3 regions of the Streptomyces sp. NBC_00459 genome follow, and region 1 is predicted to be linked to each of the others. Evidence: riboswitches for the same ligand, from Rfam matches in the RefSeq annotation. Region 1 holds a riboswitch; each other region holds the start of a gene.
What was found. Region 1 has a riboswitch for cyclic di-AMP ahead of OHN74_RS23065 (M23 family metallopeptidase). Riboswitches for the same ligand answer to the same signal wherever they lie in the genome.
Positions count from the first base shown of each region.

Region 1 (5,575 bases):
ACCGAGGGGTTCCTGGTCGGGCTCGGGCTCGCCGTACTGCCCGTGCCGTTGCTGGTCGCCGCGTTCCGCTGGCTGGACCGGGTCGAGCCGGGGCCCTGGCGGAACCTGCTCTTCGCCTTCGCCTGGGGTGCCTGCGCGGCGGCCCTGATAGCGATCGTCGCCAACAGCTTCGCGACCAGATGGATAGCGACGGCCACCGCCGACCCGTCGAGCGCGGACACCCTCGGCGCGACCGTCATAGCGCCGATCGTCGAGGAGTCCGCCAAGGCGGCCGCCGTACTGCTCATCTACCTCTTCCGGCGGCGCGACTTCACCGGGATCGTCGACGGGGTCGTCATCGCCGGGGTCACCGCGACCGGCTTCGCCTTCACCGAGAACATCCTCTATCTCGGCACCGCCTTCGGCACCGACCAGCTCACCGGGGACAGCGGTATCGCCTCGGTCACCGCGGCGACCTTCTTCGTGCGGATCGTCATGTCGCCGTTCGCGCACCCCCTGTTCACGGTCCTCACCGGTATCGGTTTCGGGATCTCCGCGCTGTCGGGCGAACGCCGGCACGTCCGCCGGGTGCTGCTGCCGCTGTCCGGACTGCTGCTCGCGATGAGCATGCACGCCTTCTGGAACGGCTCGTCGACCTTCGGGGACTACGGCTTCTTCGCGGTGTACGCCGCGTTCATGGTCCCCGCGTTCGGGCTGCTGACCTGGCTGGTCATCTGGACCCGGCAACGCGAACTGCGTACCGTGCGCGCCGAGCTGCCTGCGTACGCGATGGCCGGCTGGCTGGCCCCGGCCGAGCCGCACGCCCTCGGCTCGATGCGCGCCCGCCGTCTGGCCCGGGAGTACGCCCGGCGTCATCTGGGCAGGCCCGCGGCGCGCGAGGTCGCGCAGTACGAGGCGTACGCCACCTCACTCGCGTTCCTGCGCCACCGGGGGCGCCTCGGCCGGGCGGGCGCCGACTTCGTCGTCCGGGAGCAGGAGCTGCTGGGCGAGCTGTGGCAGCGCAGGGCGGTGGCCCGCCCGGCCCTGGACCACGCGGCACGCGCCGTCGCGCCGGCCCCGGCTCCCGTCCCGCCGTTCACCGCCTGGCCGCCGTACGGCCGACAGGGGTACGGACCGACGACGCCGTACCCCTCGTACAGCCATGTCCACGGCCACGGCCACAGCTACGACCCCGCCCCCGGCCACGGCCACAACCGCCCCGCCTACGACCCGTACCCGGCCTACAACCCGTACCGCTCGTAACCCGTCAACGCACTCGGCAGGGGCTCACGCCGAAGCCGCCGTGAGACTCGCGACCTCCGCCTCCGTCAGTTCCAGTTCCGCGACCGCGAGCAGCGGCGGCAGCTGGTCCACCGTGCGGGCGGACGCGATCGGGGCCGCCACCGTCGGCCGGGCGGCGAGCCAGGCCAGGGCGACCGTGGCGACCTCCGCTCCCCGTGCCGTGGCGACGGCGTCCAGCGCGGCCAGGACCTTCCGGCCCCGCTCCGACTCCAGGTGCTGGGCGGCGCCCTGCGCACGCGGGCTGTCGACCGCCGTACCGGCGCGGTACTTGCCGGTGAGGAAGCCGGAGGCCAGGGCGTAGTACGGGACGGCGGCGAGGCCGGTGCGGGAGGCGATGTCGCGCCGTGGACCCTCGTACGTGTCGCGTGAGACCAGGTTGTAGTGGGGCTGGATGGCCACGTACTTGGCCAGGCCCTCGCGGTCGGAGAGGTCCAGGGAGTCCTGGAGCCGCTCGGGCGAGATGTTGGAGGCGGCGATGTACCGCACCTTGCCCGCGGTCACCAGTTCGTCGAGGGCGCCGATGATCTCCTCGACGGGCACCTCGGGCTGGTCGAAGTGCGTGAAGTAGAGGTCGATGTGGTCGGTGCCGAGGCGGCGCAGGGAGGCGTCGGCGGCGGCCTTGATGTTGGCGCCGGAGAGGCCGGGATACTCGGGGTGCTGGCTGACCTTCGTGGCGACGACGATGTCCTCGCGGTTGCCGCGCGCCCTGAGCCAGTTACCGATGATGGTCTCGGACTCGCCGCCCTTGTTGCCGCCGACCCAGGCCGAGTAGGAGTCGGCGGTGTCGAGGAAGTTGCCGCCTGCCGCGGCATACGCGTCGAGCACCTCGAAGGATTGCGCCTCGTCGGCGGTCCAGCCGAAGACGTTGCCGCCGAGGGCGAGCGGGAAGACCTCTAGGTCCGATGATCCGAGCTTGCGAAGAGCAGTCATGCTCGTCGTCAACGCCCGCCGCGGAGGCCCTGATTCCGGCCGGTTCACGAAGTTCGTGTGAACGACGGAACGACCGGTGGTCCTGGCGTCGGGAACTGACCGCCAGGACCACCGGGAAGAGACCGGGGAAGGAGTCTCCTACGGGTTCAGGCCCATGCTCCGCAGCCACGCCATCGGGTCGATGCCGGCGCTGTCCGAGCTGCTGGTGTGCACCTCCATGTGGAGGTGGGCCCCGGTGACGTTGCCGGTGGCGCCGACGCGGCCGATGACGTCACCCGTGTTGACCTTCTGGCCGACGCTGACGTTGATCGACGACTGGTGGGCGTACCAGATCTCGGTGCCGTCCTCCAGGGTGAGGATCGTGCGGTAGCCGTACGAGCCGCTCCAGCCCGCCTCGGTGATCGTGCCGGTGTGCACCGCCTTGAGCGGGGTACCGGTGGGAGCGGCGAAGTCGAGGCCGGTGTGGTAGCCGGAGGACCACAGCGAGCCGGCCTGGCCGAACGTCGAGGTGATCGTGTACGAGGAGGTCGGCAGCGTGTACTGCTTGGCGAGCTCGGCCAGACGCGCGGCCTCCAGCTTCGCCTTCGCGGCGTCCGCGACCTTCTTCTTCTCGGCGGCGACCTTGGCCGCGGCCTCGCGCTTCACCTTGGCGGCCTCGGCGGCTGCCTTCTTCGCGGCGGCGTCCTGGGCGGCCTGCTGGACCTTGGCCTCGGCCTGGTCCTTCTGCTGCTCGGCCTGGAGGATGATGCGGGCGCGCAGGGCCTCGCCCGCGTCGCTGGTGCCCTGCTGGGTCTCCTCGGAGGTCACGCCGACGCTGCTGAGCGCGGTGGCGGAGCCCTTGGGCTCGGCGTCCGAGTCGTCGTTGGAGAAGGGCGAGCCGACCGAGGGCAGGTCGGGGATGGAGATGGAGACCGGCGGCTTGCCGGTCTGCGCGGTGGCCATGCCGGCCCCGCCGACAGCGGCTATGACGCCGACGCCGAGAACGGTGGAGCTGCGGGCGAGTCCGCCTCCGCCGCGCTGCTTGCCGACGCGGTGCCGGCCGCGAACCGGACGAGTGGTGTCCGCGCTGGGATTCCACTCCTCCCAGGGGCCCTCGTCGGTGCGGCGGCTACCGAAGCCGAAGGTCGGGATCTTCCCGTCCTCGGTCTCGCTGCTGCGCTGACTCGGCACGAAGGGGGCTACTGGGGCAGCCGGGTTTGACGCCACGTGGGCGTGCTCCTTTCCTTCCTTCTCGCCTACCGGGTTAGCTGACGGGTTCGGAGCAGGAAGGTCTCCTACGCGCGTATACCTGCCGTGTTGCCACGGAGGCGGACGAGCGATTCACCCCAAGGTGATGGTTCCCCGGTTCCCTTGCGGGATTAGGCACTTGCGCACGGAGCCGACTCTTGTGACGGCTGGGACTACCGCGCTGCGTTATCGAACGTTAATAGACCCGGCCACCTGATTCCAAGCTGTTCCCGTTGATCGTTAATCCTTTTCCCGAGGACTTTCTGGGTCACCACCGGTGAAAATCGGGCGAGTTGACCATGCCGTAAGTGACTCCCGAGTATTGACGGTATGTCAGTTCTTATGCGGAGAGAGAGCACTCACTCACCCTTGGTGACAACCGATGAAAACTGATGAGAACTGATGTCAGAAACGACGTCAGGGTCGTCGTACGGCGAGCAGCGCCATGTCGTCCGTGGTCCCGCCGCCCGAGTGCCGGCGCACCTCGTCCGCGAGGGTGGCGAGCAGAGTGGCCGGGGCGCGGAAGACACGGCCCGTGAGCCGGGCGGCCGGGTCGAAGAAGGCGCCGTGCTCGTCGCGGGCCTCGGACAGCCCGTCGGTGTGCAGGAGCAGCGTCGCGCCGACGGGGAAGGAGGCGTCCTCCGCACGGTCGGGCCAGCTGCCGAGGTCGCCCATGCCGAGCGGCAACGCGGGTTCGGCCGGGTCGAGGGTGCGCAGGGTGCCGTCGGCGGCGAGAAGCAGGGGCGGGGGGTGGCCGCGGTTGAGGATGCGTACGATCCCGTCGCCGTGCGGGAGTTCGGCGAGGACCGCGGTGGTGAAACCCTCGGCGGCCTCCAGCCCGTCGCGCCGGGCGCCCTCGCGCGCGAGGGCCCGCTCCAGCCGCTGGGCGACCGCTTCCAGGGTCGCCTCCTGTTCGGCGGCCTCCCGGAACGCCCCGATGACGACGGCGACGGCCGCCACCGCCCCCATCCCCTTGCCCCGCACGTCCCCGAGGACGACCCGCACGCCGTACGCGGTGTCCTGCACGGCGTACAGGTCGCCGCCGATGAACGCGCCCTCATGGGCGGCCTCGTACCGGGCGGCGATCTCGAACGAGCCGATGCGCGCCTCAGGTTCGGGCAGTACGGCGCGCTGCACGGCCTCGGCGATCTCGCGGGCCGAGGCGAGGCGCCGGTCGCCCCGGCGCACCATCCGGTTGATGACGACGGCCAGGACGGCGACCGTGGCCACGGTGACCGTCTCGGTGATCGAGTCGGCGTCCGCGCTGGACCCGAAGCGGAGGTGCACGACGTACTGGGCGAGGAGGGCTGCGGCGGCGGTGACCGCCGTGGTGCGCAGCGAGGAGAGCGGGGCGGCGATGAGCGGGGCGGCCGTGAAGAAGGGGATGGCGGTGAAGTGACGCGGGGTGGCGTAGTCGTACACGATCCCGCCGAAGATCAGGAGCGCGGGCAGGACGCGGACGAGGGTCCGCACCCGTGAGATGGCCTTTTCCTCCGGCTCGCCCGCTGCCGGGTCCAGAAGGTGTCCCGACCGTCCCACTTGTCTCGTCTCCCGCCGGATCACCGCGGCCCGTCCGTCCCGTCCAGGTTTCCGGGGACGGGTGCGGCGGGCGAGTCCGGTGGACCGACCGGGCTAAAAACGACTCAGGGGCCGGAAACCAGTTTCCTGGTTTCCGGCCCCTGAGCCTTTAGTAGCGGGGACAGGATTTGAACCTGCGACCTCTGGGTTATGAGCCCAGCGAGCTACCGAGCTGCTCCACCCCGCGCCGTTGAATGCAACTATACGCCATCTGCGGGACCTCGATCACCACGTTTGGTTCGGCGGGCTCCCGGGCGCGGGCGTCAGCCGGGCAGGTGGGCGTTGGGAGCCTTGGCGCGCTGCTCGTACTCGGGGAGTACGACGACCTCGACGCCCTCCCCCGTGAGCAGCCCGTTCCCGTCCGCCGCCACCACGAAGGTGTCCGGCTCGCGCCAGGCGGTCACCACCCGGCGTACGCCCGCGTCGAGGATCAGCCGGGCGCAGGGTGCCGGGCGGGACGCGCGCCGCGCACAGGGCTCCAGGCTGCTGTAGACGGTGGCCGTCGGAAGCCGGGGGTCGGCCGGGTCGAGCTTGGCGAGCGCCGCCTCCTCCGCGTGCA
Region 1 is NZ_CP107903.1:5,234,703-5,240,277, reverse strand. It holds gene OHN74_RS23075 (PrsW family intramembrane metalloprotease) at 1-1,242, shown strand, start outside; gene OHN74_RS23070 (aldo/keto reductase) at 1,267-2,211, opposite strand; gene OHN74_RS23065 (M23 family metallopeptidase) at 2,350-3,417, opposite strand; cyclic di-AMP (ydaO/yuaA leader) riboswitch at 3,429-3,586, opposite strand; gene OHN74_RS23060 (PP2C family protein-serine/threonine phosphatase) at 3,856-4,977, opposite strand; tRNA gene OHN74_RS23055 (tRNA-Met) at 5,130-5,203, opposite strand; gene OHN74_RS23050 (dihydrofolate reductase family protein) at 5,280-5,575, opposite strand, start outside.

Region 2 (5,575 bases), 640 kb from region 1:
ACCGCATCCGCCTGGAGTGCCCGTGGTCCTCCCGCCAGACCCACAAGGGCCTGGCGAAGTACGGCATCGAGGAGGCGTACGAACTCGTCGAGGCGATCGAGGACGGCGACCGGGACGAGCTGCGGGAGGAGCTGGGGGACGTCCTTCTCCAGGTCGTCTTCCACGCGCGCATCGCCGAGGAGGGCATCGAGGAGGAAGGCGAGGAGGGCACCGCCCCGTTCTCGATCGACGACGTGGCGGCCGGCATCGTCACGAAGCTGATCCACCGCCACCCGCACGTCTTCGGCGACGAGACCGCGTCCACACCGGAGGACGTCAAGGAGCACTGGCTGCGCACCAAGGCCGTCGAGAAGCGGCGGGAGTCGGTGACGGACGGCGTGCCCCTGGGCCAGCCGGGCCTCGCACTGGCCGCGAAGCTGGCGTCGCGGGTGCACACGGCGGGCCTGGACGTCCCGCTGCCGCAGGGCGAGGGCATCGGATACGAACTGCTGGAGATGGCGGTACGCGCGGAGACGGAGGGCGTGGACCCGGAGGCGGCGCTGCGGGCGGCAGCGCGGGCCTATCGGGATGCGGTGCGGGTGAGGGAAGGGGTGGCCGGGGCGACTGCTGGGGAGTGACAGCGCCCTGAACCGGGCCCGGCCGTAGGTACCGTCGCCCCGGGGCCGGGGCCGGGGCCTGTGCTGAGGCGTGGTGGTCGGGGGCGCGGGGGAGGGGAGGTGTGCCGGAGAGTGCGGCCGCGTCGGCGCCGACCAGGGCCTCGCTGAGGGCCTCCGCCCTCCCGATACCGTCACCGGGTGACCAACCAGCCCCCCGCCACGCCCCCGACCCCCGCTCCCGAACTCTTCACCTGGGAGTTCGCGACGGATCCCTACCCCGCCTACGCCTGGCTCCGTGAGCACGCGCCCGTGCACCGGACCAAGTTGCCCAGCGGCGTGGAGGCCTGGCTCGTCACCCGTTACGTCGATGCCAAGCAGGCCCTCGCCGACCCCCGGCTCTCCAAGAACCCCGCGCATCACGACGAGCCCGCGCACGCCAAGGGCAAGACCGGTATCCCCGGGGAGCGCAAGGCCGAGTTGATGACGCATCTGCTCAACATCGATCCGCCGGACCACACCAGGCTGCGGCGGCTCGTCGCCAAGGCGTTCACTCCGCGACGGGTCGCCGAGTTCGCGCCCCGGGTGCAGGAACTCACCGACGATCTCATCGACCGGTTCGCGGCGAACGGCTCCGCCGATCTCATCCACGACTTCGCCTTCCCACTGCCCATCTACGCGATCTGCGATCTGCTGGGCGTACCCCGTGAGGACCAGGACGACTTCAGGGACTGGGCCGGGATGATGATCCGGCACGGAGGAGGGCCCCGGGGCGGGGTCGCCCGGTCCGTCAAGAAGATGCGGGGCTATCTCGCCGAGCTGATCCACCGCAAGCGCGAGGCGCTGTCCGACGTCCCCGAACCCGGCGAGGACCTCATCTCCGGGCTCATCCGCGCCTCCGACCACGGCGAGCACCTCACCGAGAACGAGGCCGCCGCCATGGCCTTCATCCTCCTGTTCGCTGGTTTTGAGACCACAGTGAACTTGATCGGCAATGGGGTCTACGCCCTGCTCACCCACCCCGAGCAGCGCGCCCGCCTCCAGGCCTCCCTCGCCGTCGAGGACTCCTCCCTCCTCGAAACCGGCATCGAGGAACTCCTCCGCTACGACGGCCCCGTTGAGCTGGCCACCTGGCGCTTCGCCACCCGGCCGCTCAGCATCGGCGGACAGGACATCGGGGCCGGCGACCCCGTCCTGGTCGTCCTCGCCGCCGCCGACCGGGACCCGGCGCGGTTCGCCGACCCCGACACCCTCGATCTCGGCCGCCGGGACAACCAGCACCTCGGATACGGCCATGGCATCCACTACTGCCTCGGCGCCCCGCTCGCCCGACTGGAGGGGCGCAGCGCGCTGGCCACCCTCCTCACGCGTCTCCCTGACCTGCAACTCGGCGCGGACCCGGCCGAGTTGAGGTGGCGGGGTGGGCTCATCATGCGAGGACTGCGTACCCTGCCCGTCGAGTTCACGCCGGTTCGCGGAACCGGGCGCGCGGCGCCGGAGGGGTCGTAGGAGTTCGCGAGAAGGTGACACTCCCTCAACAATGTGATCTTCACGTGATCTGTGCGGCATTAACTTGTGACAAGTGATCGCCTGTCGATACGTTCGTGCACCAGTGCGATGCCTTGCATCATCTGTCGCACCGCTCCTCGCTGTCTCGTGAAAGGCAATCGCATGCTCTCCGGGAACGGTCGTCACCGTCGCCCCCGTCAGGCCCCGGCTCTGCTTGTCTCGGCCGGCGTGGCAGGCTCCGCCATCGCGATTCCGCTGCTCGGCGCGACCGGGGCCAGTGCGGCCAGCGGTACCACCTGGGACCGGGTCGCGGAGTGCGAGAGCGGCGGTTCCTGGAGTGCCGACCCCGGCAACGGGTTCTACGGCGGGCTCCAGTTGACCCAGGCGGACTGGGAGAAGTACGGCGGCCTCGCGTATGCCACGAGCGCCGACCAGGCCAGCCGCTCGCAGCAGATCGCCGTCGGCGAGAAGATCCTCGCCGACCAGGGCGCGGGGGCCTGGGAGGCCTGTGCGCTGCTGTCCGGGCTCGGCAAGGACACCGGATCGGCCGGTGTCGACACCGGTGTGGCCGAGGGTGACACCTCGGAATCGACCGCGGGTTCGGGCTTGGGTCTGGGTCTGGGCCTGGGGTCGGGGTCGGACTCCTCTTCCTCCTCCTCGGCTTCGGAGTCGCCCACGCCCTCGGCATCTCCCTCCACCGGCTCCCCGGCCTCGCCCGGGGCCTCCGACTCGTCGCCGTCCCCCACGCCGTCCGCCGGGGCGACGACGGGCTCTGCCGACCCCACCGACCCCGCCGGGTCGGTCACCTCGCCGTCCCCTTCCTCCTCGTCGCCCGGTGCGGGTGACGTGAAGGAGGGCGACAGTTCACCCACAGATTCCGTAGTAGGTGGAGAGCGGGGCAACTCCGGGCAGAGTGCGGCAAAAGGGGTCGATGCGACCGAAGGTGAGGCCTCCGTCGGTACCGGCCGGCACCGCGGCAAGGCCGAGGGCTCGTACGCCGGCGGCATCGGGGGTGTCCTCTGGGGTGTCACCGACTCCCTCGACCTCGCCGGCGGGCAGTCCGCGGATCCCGCCGGGACCGAGTCCTTCCTTGACGCGGACTCGGGCCTCATCCTTCCCGGTCAGACCCTTGCGGTAGGTAGCGAACCCGGGCAAAACTAACCGGAGTTCACGTCCTGGTTTCGCGCTGAATGTCCTTTATCAATGCGGTGAGACAAAGGTCTCAGAAGCCCTGATCGTCTTTGTATTTCAGAGGATCAGCTGTTTACGGTCGTCATCGCCCGCCACAGTGGGCCCCGCCGGTCGCAACGCCGAATCCTGCCAACGGCCGTACGGGAACAGTCGTCGCTATCAAGCGCCGTAGGCAGGAGCGGGGGACCCAAGGTAAGTGCCGCACCGGGCAGTTGTCCGGAGCGGCTTGGGGTGAAGCCGTACGCCGCCCGAGAGGGACGTACGGCCGGGCAACTCAACCGGCCCGAACCCGACAGCTCACCTCGCAGGCGTCGGTGAGGGGATCACGCATGCTGTTTACCGGTAAGGGCAAGCACCGCCGTCCGTCCAAGGCCACCCGGGTCGTCGCCATCGCCGGTGTCACCGGCGCCGCGGTCGCCGCTCCGCTTCTGGCGGCCGGCTCCGCCTCTGCCGCCACTTCCGCCGAGTGGGACACGGTCGCCCAGTGCGAGTCCGGCGGCAACTGGTCCATCAACACCGGCAACGGCTACTACGGCGGCCTCCAGTTCTCCGCCTCGACCTGGGCCGCGTACGGCGGCTCGGCGTACGCCTCCACCGCCGACCAGGCCTCCAAGTCCCAGCAGATCACCATCGCCGAGAAGGTCCTCGCGGGCCAGGGCAAGGGTGCCTGGCCGGTCTGCGGTGTGGGCCTGTCCAACGCCTCCTACGGCGGCGGCTCCAGCGACAGCTCGTCCAGCGGTTCCAGCAGCTCGGGCAACTCCAGCAGCTCCAGCGGCTCCGGCGAGACCTCCACCCGCTCCACCGACAACCAGCAGGCCTCCCGTTCGCAGGAGCGGCCGGCCGCGAAGAAGACCGTCACCACCCCGACCGGCAAGAAGGTCAAGAAGGGCGACGGCGAGTACAAGGTCGTCAAGGGCGACAGCCTGAGCGCCATCGCCGAGGCGCACGACGTCAAGGGCGGCTGGCAGAAGCTCTTCCAGCTGAACAAGGACATCATCGACGACGCCGACTTCATCTTCCCGGGCCAGCAGCTGCACCTCAGCTGACGCGGCTGTACCGCGGCTGACCCCGGTCACCGGCGGGCCGGAACCTCCCCCAGACCCCGGCCGGCTCGTAGGTGAACCACAGGGCCCTCACATCCGTGCCTTCCATAGTGGAGGCCTCGCGAGGGCCACCCCCGTCCCCCACGGGCTCCCCGCTTCGGTGCGTCTTCCCCCGTACGCACCGGAGCGGGGCTTTTTGTTCCCTGGGGGAACAATGTTTACCCTGGGTTCCGTTCATGTTCCGTCCATGGGGTGGTCGGACGGCTGGCCGATCCCCCGGAGCCGGTTAGGCTCATCATCGCGGAGCCGCCGCGGCCCCGTACCCGCGAGGCCCAGCAGCCCCGCGTACCCGCGTCACATCCCATGAAGGAGATGCTCGTGCCGTCCATCGACGTCGTCGTAGCCCGGGAAATCCTCGACTCGCGAGGCAACCCCACCGTCGAGGTCGAGGTCGGCCTCGATGACGGCAGCACCGGTCGTGCCGCCGTCCCGTCCGGCGCCTCCACCGGAGCCTTCGAGGCCATCGAACTGCGCGACGGTGACCCCAACCGCTACCTCGGCAAGGGTGTCGAGAAGGCCGTCCTCGCCGTCATCGAGCAGATCGGCCCGGAGCTCGTCGGCTACGACGCCACCGAGCAGCGCCTGATCGACCAGGCCATGTTCGACCTGGACGCCACCGACAACAAGGGCTCCCTCGGCGCCAACGCCATCCTCGGCGTCTCCCTCGCCGTCGCCCACGCCGCCTCCGAGGCCAGCGACCTGCCCCTCTTCCGCTACCTCGGCGGCCCGAACGCGCACCTGCTGCCCGTTCCGATGATGAACATCCTCAACGGTGGCTCCCACGCGGACTCCAACGTCGACATCCAGGAGTTCATGATCGCCCCGATCGGCGCGGAGTCCTTCTCCGAGGCGCTGCGCTGGGGCGCGGAGATCTACCACACCCTCAAGAAGGTGCTGAAGACCAAGGGCCTGTCCACCGGTCTCGGCGACGAGGGCGGCTTCGCCCCGAACCTGGAGTCCAACCGCGCCGCCCTCGACCTCATCATCGAGGCCATCAAGCAGGCCGGTTACGTCCCCGGTGAGCAGATCGGGCTCGCGCTCGACGTCGCCGCGTCCGAGTTCTACAAGGACGGCAAGTACGAGTTCGAGGGCAAGTCCCGCACGGCCGCCGAGATGACCGAGTACTACGAGGAGCTCGTCTCCGCGTACCCGCTCATCTCCATCGAGGACCCGCTGTAC
Region 2 is NZ_CP107903.1:5,876,584-5,882,158, forward strand. It holds gene OHN74_RS26060 (nucleoside triphosphate pyrophosphohydrolase) at 1-617, shown strand, start outside; gene OHN74_RS26065 (cytochrome P450 family protein) at 795-2,102, shown strand; gene OHN74_RS26070 (transglycosylase family protein) at 2,331-3,263, shown strand; cyclic di-AMP (ydaO/yuaA leader) riboswitch at 3,448-3,619, shown strand; gene OHN74_RS26075 (transglycosylase family protein) at 3,623-4,339, shown strand; gene eno (phosphopyruvate hydratase) at 4,709-5,575, shown strand, end outside.
Region 2: linked by a shared signal. The riboswitch ahead of OHN74_RS26075 (transglycosylase family protein) and the one ahead of OHN74_RS23065 (M23 family metallopeptidase) in region 1 are both predicted to bind cyclic di-AMP.

Region 3 (5,575 bases), 900 kb from region 1:
CCGGGATCTCCTCCAGGAAACGCGAGGGCGGGTTGTACGACGGCTGCCCCCACGCACTGCGCAGCGACGACCGTGTCAGGTACAGCCGTTCACGCGCGCGCGTGATGCCGACGTAGGCCAGCCGCCGCTCCTCCTCCAGTTCCTTGGCCTGACCGAGGGCACGCATGTGCGGGAAGACGCCGTCCTCCATGCCGGTCAGGAACACCACGGGAAACTCAAGGCCCTTGGCGGTGTGCAGGGTCATCAGGGTGATGACGCCGGAGCCGTCGTCGTCCTCGTCGGGGATCTGGTCGGAGTCGGCGACCAGGGCGACCCGCTCCAGGAACGCGGCGAGCCCGGCCGGGGCCGGCGGCTCGCCGTCCGCGGGCTGATCGGCCTTGTCCGCTGCTCCGGCCGCTGCGGATTCCTGCTCGAACTCCAGGGCGACCGCGGCGAGTTCCTGGAGGTTCTCGATCCGGGTCTCGTCCTGCGGGTCGGTCGAGGCCTGCAACTCGGCCAGGTAGCCCGTGCGTTCGAGGACCGCTTCCAGGACCGTCGCCGGGCTCGCGCCCGAATCCACGATCGTCCTCAGGTCCTCCATCAGCGTGTTGAACCGCTTGACGGCGTTGGTCGACCGCGAGGCCATTCCGTACGCCTCGTCCACGCGCTTCAGCGCCTGCGGGAAGCTGATCTTCTCGCGCTGGGACAGCGCGTCGATCATCGCCTCCGCGCGGTCGCCGATGCCGCGCTTGGGGACGTTGAGGATGCGGCGCAGCGGCACCGAGTCCTCCGGGTTGGCGAGTACGCGCAGATAGGCCAGGACGTCCCGGACCTCCTTGCGCTCGTAGAATCGGACGCCGCCGACGACCTTGTAGGGCAGGCCGACGCGGATGAAGATCTCCTCGAAGACACGGGACTGGGCGTTCGTCCGGTAGAAGACGGCGACGTCGCCCGCCTTCGCGTCGCCCGCGTCCGTCAGCCGGTCTATCTCCTCGGCGACGAACTGTGCCTCGTCGTGCTCCGTGTCGGCGACGTAGCCGGTGATCTGCGCACCCGCGCCCGCGTTGGTCCACAGGTTCTTGGGACGACGGGACTCGTTGCGCTCGATGACCGCGTTGGCGGCGCTCAGGATCGTCTGCGTGGAGCGGTAGTTCTGTTCGAGCAGGATCGTCGTCGCGTCCGCGTAGTCCTCCTCGAACTGGAGGATGTTGCGGATCGTCGCGCCCCGGAAGGCGTAGATCGACTGGTCGGCGTCACCCACCACGCACAGCTCGGCGGGAGGCAGGTCGTACTCGCTGGGCGGTACGTCAGCGTCGTCGCCCGTGTGTTCGGTGGTGCCGACGAGCTCCCGTACGAGCGCGTACTGGGCGTGGTTGGTGTCCTGGTACTCGTCGACGAGGACGTGCCGGAAGCGGCGGCGGTAGTGCTCGGCGACATCCGGGAAGGCGCGCAGCAGGTTGACCGTCGTCATGATCAGGTCGTCGAAGTCGAGCGCGTTGGCCTCACGCAGCCGCGACTGGTACATCGCGTACGCCTGGGCGAGGGTCTTCTCGAAACCGTCGCTCGCCTGGGCGGCGAAGTCCTCCTCGTCGATCAGCTCGTTCTTCAGGTTGGAGATCTTCGCGCTGAAGGACTTGGGCGGGAAGCGCTTGGGGTCCACGTCCAGATCACGGCAGACGAGCGCCATCAGCCGCTTGCTGTCGGCCGCGTCGTAGATGGAGAAGGAGGAGGTGAAGCCGAGTCTCTTGCTCTCCCGCCGCAGGATCCGCACGCACGCGCTGTGGAACGTCATCACCCACATCGCGTTCGCGCGCGGACCGACGAGGTGCTCCACGCGCTCCTTCATCTCCCCGGCGGCCTTGTTGGTGAAGGTGATCGCGAGGATCTGGCCGGGGTGGACGCCCCGCTCGCCGAGCAGGTACGCGATGCGGTGCGTGAGCACACGTGTCTTGCCGGAGCCGGCGCCCGCCACGATGAGCAGAGGGGTGTCGGCGTGCACGACGGCCGCGCGCTGGTTCTCGTTCAGCCCTTCCAGGAGCGCGGCCGGGTCCACCACCGGGCGTGGGGCGCCGTCGCGGTAGTACGCGTCCCGGTCCGGCGGCGCGTCGAAATTCCCGCCGAACAGGTCGTCCGGAACGGACTCCGGCACATGCTCGTCCTCGGGCGGCGGCGGGGGTTCCTCCTCGCGGGCCCGAGGGCCCTGGAGGTCCGCCAGGAAGCTGTCGTCAAAGAGGCTGCTCATCGCTCTCCGAGTCTAGGCGCCCCCACTGACAACCCGCCGCCACCCCGAAAACATCCCCCTGCTTTCCGAACCGGACGACCAGATCTCACGGTCGGCGGAGCCAAAACGGGATGCAATCAGCAATTCACCAACAAGCACCACAGAGCATTCCCGATTAACTGCACAGAGCCATGTTTAGGACTGAGGTCACAAATACGTATCGGGCATAGCGGTCATCAACCTTCACAGGAGCCACACCTGTTGGTTAGCGTGCCGTAAGGCCGCTCGACCCTCACCGGCGAACATCGCCGGGCCGCACGGCCTCCGCCGAGTCCGATCGTGCCGCCCTTGCGCGGCAGGAGCCGGGGACCCACCGAAATCCTGGGGTGAATCGGTCCGACTGCCGTCCAGGGCAAGGACCGTAGGGCAACCCTTCCGAACCACCCGCCCGAACCCGACAGCTAACCCGGTAGGCGGAACGTGGAAGGAGTCGCCTCCCTTGGCGTCGTCGCACCGCAAGTCGCGTCCTACGGGAACGCGCGTAGCAGGCATACGGACCCCCGCCTTCGCCACGGCGGCCCTGACCGCTTCCGTAGCCCTGCTGACCCAGACCGCCGACGCCGCGCCCGCGGAGCCCACCACGCCCTCGGCCGACGACCGGCCGAGCATGGAGGAGGTCGAGGCGGAGGTCGACGACCTCTACCACAAGGCCGAGTCGGCCGCCGACGTGTACAACGCCGCCAAGGAGAAGGCCGCCAAGCAGCAGGCCCGCGCCGACGCCCTGATGGACGACGTGGCCCAGCGCACCCAGAAGCTCAACGACGCGCGCGCGGAGCTGGGTTCCTTCGCCGCGGCCCAGTACCGCACCGGATCCGCCGCGCCCGACACGACGGCGACGTTCCTGCTCGCGGACGACCCGCAGGACTACTTCGACCAGAACCAGCTGATGGAACGCCTGACCGCCCGCCAGAAGGACGCTGTCGACGACTACATCACGCAGCAGGCCGAGGCCACGCAGAAGCGCCAGGAGGCCACCGCGAGCCTCGAATCGCTCACGGAGTCCCAGGACGAGCTGCAGACGACCAAGACCGCCGTCCAGACGAAGCTCGCGCAGGCCCGCCGGCTGCTCTCCCGCCTCACCGCCGAGGAGAAGCTACGACTCGCGGCGATCGAACGGGCGAAGCAGGCGCAGGCCCGCCGCCAGGCGCAGGAACTCGCCCAGCAGCAACAGGCGGCGGAGCAGCAGCGCCGGCAGGAAGCGGCGGCGGCGCAGCAGTCGACGGGCGGCACCACCCCGGACACGTCGACGGCAACGGCCCCCGACTCCTCGTACGCCACCAAGGCCGAGAAGACCCTCGCCTTCGCACGTGCACAGGTCGGCAAGCCCTACGTCTGGGGCGCGACCGGCCCGGACTCGTACGACTGCTCAAGCCTCACCCAGGCCGCGTGGCGGGCCGCCGGAGTCACCCTCCCGCGCACCACCTACGACCAGGTGAACGCCGGCACGACGGTCTCCCTCTCCGACATCCAACCCGGTGACCTGGTCTTCTTCTACGACGACATCAGCCACGTCGGCCTGTACATCGGCAACGGCATGATGATCCACGCCCCCAAGCCGGGTGCGTACGTCCGTGAGGAATCGATCTTCTACGACGGCGAGTCGACGATCCACAGTGTGGTGCGCCCGGCCTGACGCACTGCGGGCCGGAGGTCAGGTCCAGAGCACGGCGATGAAGATGTTCGCCGTGGTGAACAGACCCACCAGGCCGAACAGCCGCTTGTCCACGGTCTCGTCGTCCCGCTTCACATAGACGAGACCGAGGATCACGATCAGCAGGGCCAGCTTCACGCCGATCTTGATGTTGTCGACCGGCTGGTCGTCGGCCTGGTTGAGGCCCACCAGGGCGACACCGGTGACCAGCATGGTGAACGCGCCGTGCAGCATCGCGGGCACGAAGCGGGCCGTGCCCTGCCCCATGGCCTTCAGCTGGGTGAGAAACCCGCCCAGGAGCGAGGCGATGCCGATGATGTGCAGTCCGACGAAGAGATGGATGAGTACGCCCATGAGCCCGGAGCCTAGTCAGCGGCGCCCGCGCCGTACGACACCGGGCCGGGCGTACGGCGTCCGCAAGGCATGTGCGTGGCAGCGCGAGACCTCGCATATATGCACCCCATAGCACCGTGTCACCCCCACGTGCCCCGTGAACCCCCTCATTGATCAGCCGTCTGCGTGAAGTCGGCGGCGCCGGAACCGGATCACGGTCGCATGCGGTCACCCGGCGGTCGGCTCACGCCAGTTCCGTACATGGCGTTACCCCCACGCCCCACTCAGGTTTAGCGTCCTCCACCAGGTGCCCGGCTCCCCACCGCCGCCCGGGCCAGGGGCGGCAGTCGGACACCACCGCCGAGAAAGTCCGGCGGCGGACCGCTCCCCCTGTGCGAGCCGTCGCCGGACGCGCAACCGCCCTCCTGGGTCCGCTTCCCAGGCAGCCGTCCGGCGGTAGTCGTAGCGGCGGTCGTACGAAAGGACGTGACGCCCCGGTGGCAGCGCACCGCAAGCCCCGACAGCGCTCGCTCAACGGCACTACGGCCCGCACCGCCGCGACGATCGCCCTCGCGGGCGCGGCGACGGCGACCGGCTTCGACGGCATCGGGTACGCCGAGCCACAGCTGACTCCCGCGCAGGTAGAGGCCAAGGTGCACAAGCTGTACGAGGAGGCGGAGGTCGCCACCGAGAAGTACAACGGCTCGAAGGAGAAGGCCGACCGGGCGGAGCAGCGGCTGGGCACCCTGCGGGACGAGGCTGCGCGCAAGGAGGAACGGCTCAACTCTGCGCGGGAGTCGCTGGGTTCGATGGCCGCGGCTCAGTACCGCTCCGGCGGGCTCGACCCCGCGCTGCAACTCGCCCTCTCCGAGGACCCCGACGGCTATCTGGACGGCGCCGCGTTCGCCGAACGGGCCGGCAGCAGACAGGCGTCGGACGTGGCCCGTGTACGCGAGCAGCTGCGGGAGATCGAGCAGCTGCGGGGGGCCGCCCACGTCGAACTGGCCTCCCTCAAGGCTCGCCAGGCCGAGCTGAACCGCCACAAGAAGACCGTGACGGGCAAGCTGGACGAAGCCCGCCAGCTGCTGTCCCGCCTCAACACCGAGGAACGCGCCCGGCTCGCGACGGAGGGCGGCAGCGGCGGCGGAGGCTGGGGCGGTGGGCATGCCTCACGGTCGTCGGGGAGTGCACGGGACGGCCTGGGGGCGCTGGGAGCATCCGGAGCCACCGGCGCGTCCAGCGCTTCCGGAGCGGCCGAGGCCCCCACCTCGCGTGCGGCGGCGGCTGTTTCCTACGCCTACCAGAAGCTGGGCAGCCCTTACGTGTGGGGC
Region 3 is NZ_CP107903.1:6,132,482-6,138,056, reverse strand. It holds gene pcrA (DNA helicase PcrA) at 1-2,221, opposite strand, end outside; cyclic di-AMP (ydaO/yuaA leader) riboswitch at 2,516-2,691, shown strand; gene OHN74_RS27140 (C40 family peptidase) at 2,700-3,893, shown strand; gene OHN74_RS27135 (hypothetical protein) at 3,912-4,265, opposite strand; gene OHN74_RS27130 (C40 family peptidase) at 4,742-5,575, shown strand, end outside.
Region 3: linked by a shared signal. The riboswitch ahead of OHN74_RS27140 (C40 family peptidase) and the one ahead of OHN74_RS23065 (M23 family metallopeptidase) in region 1 are both predicted to bind cyclic di-AMP.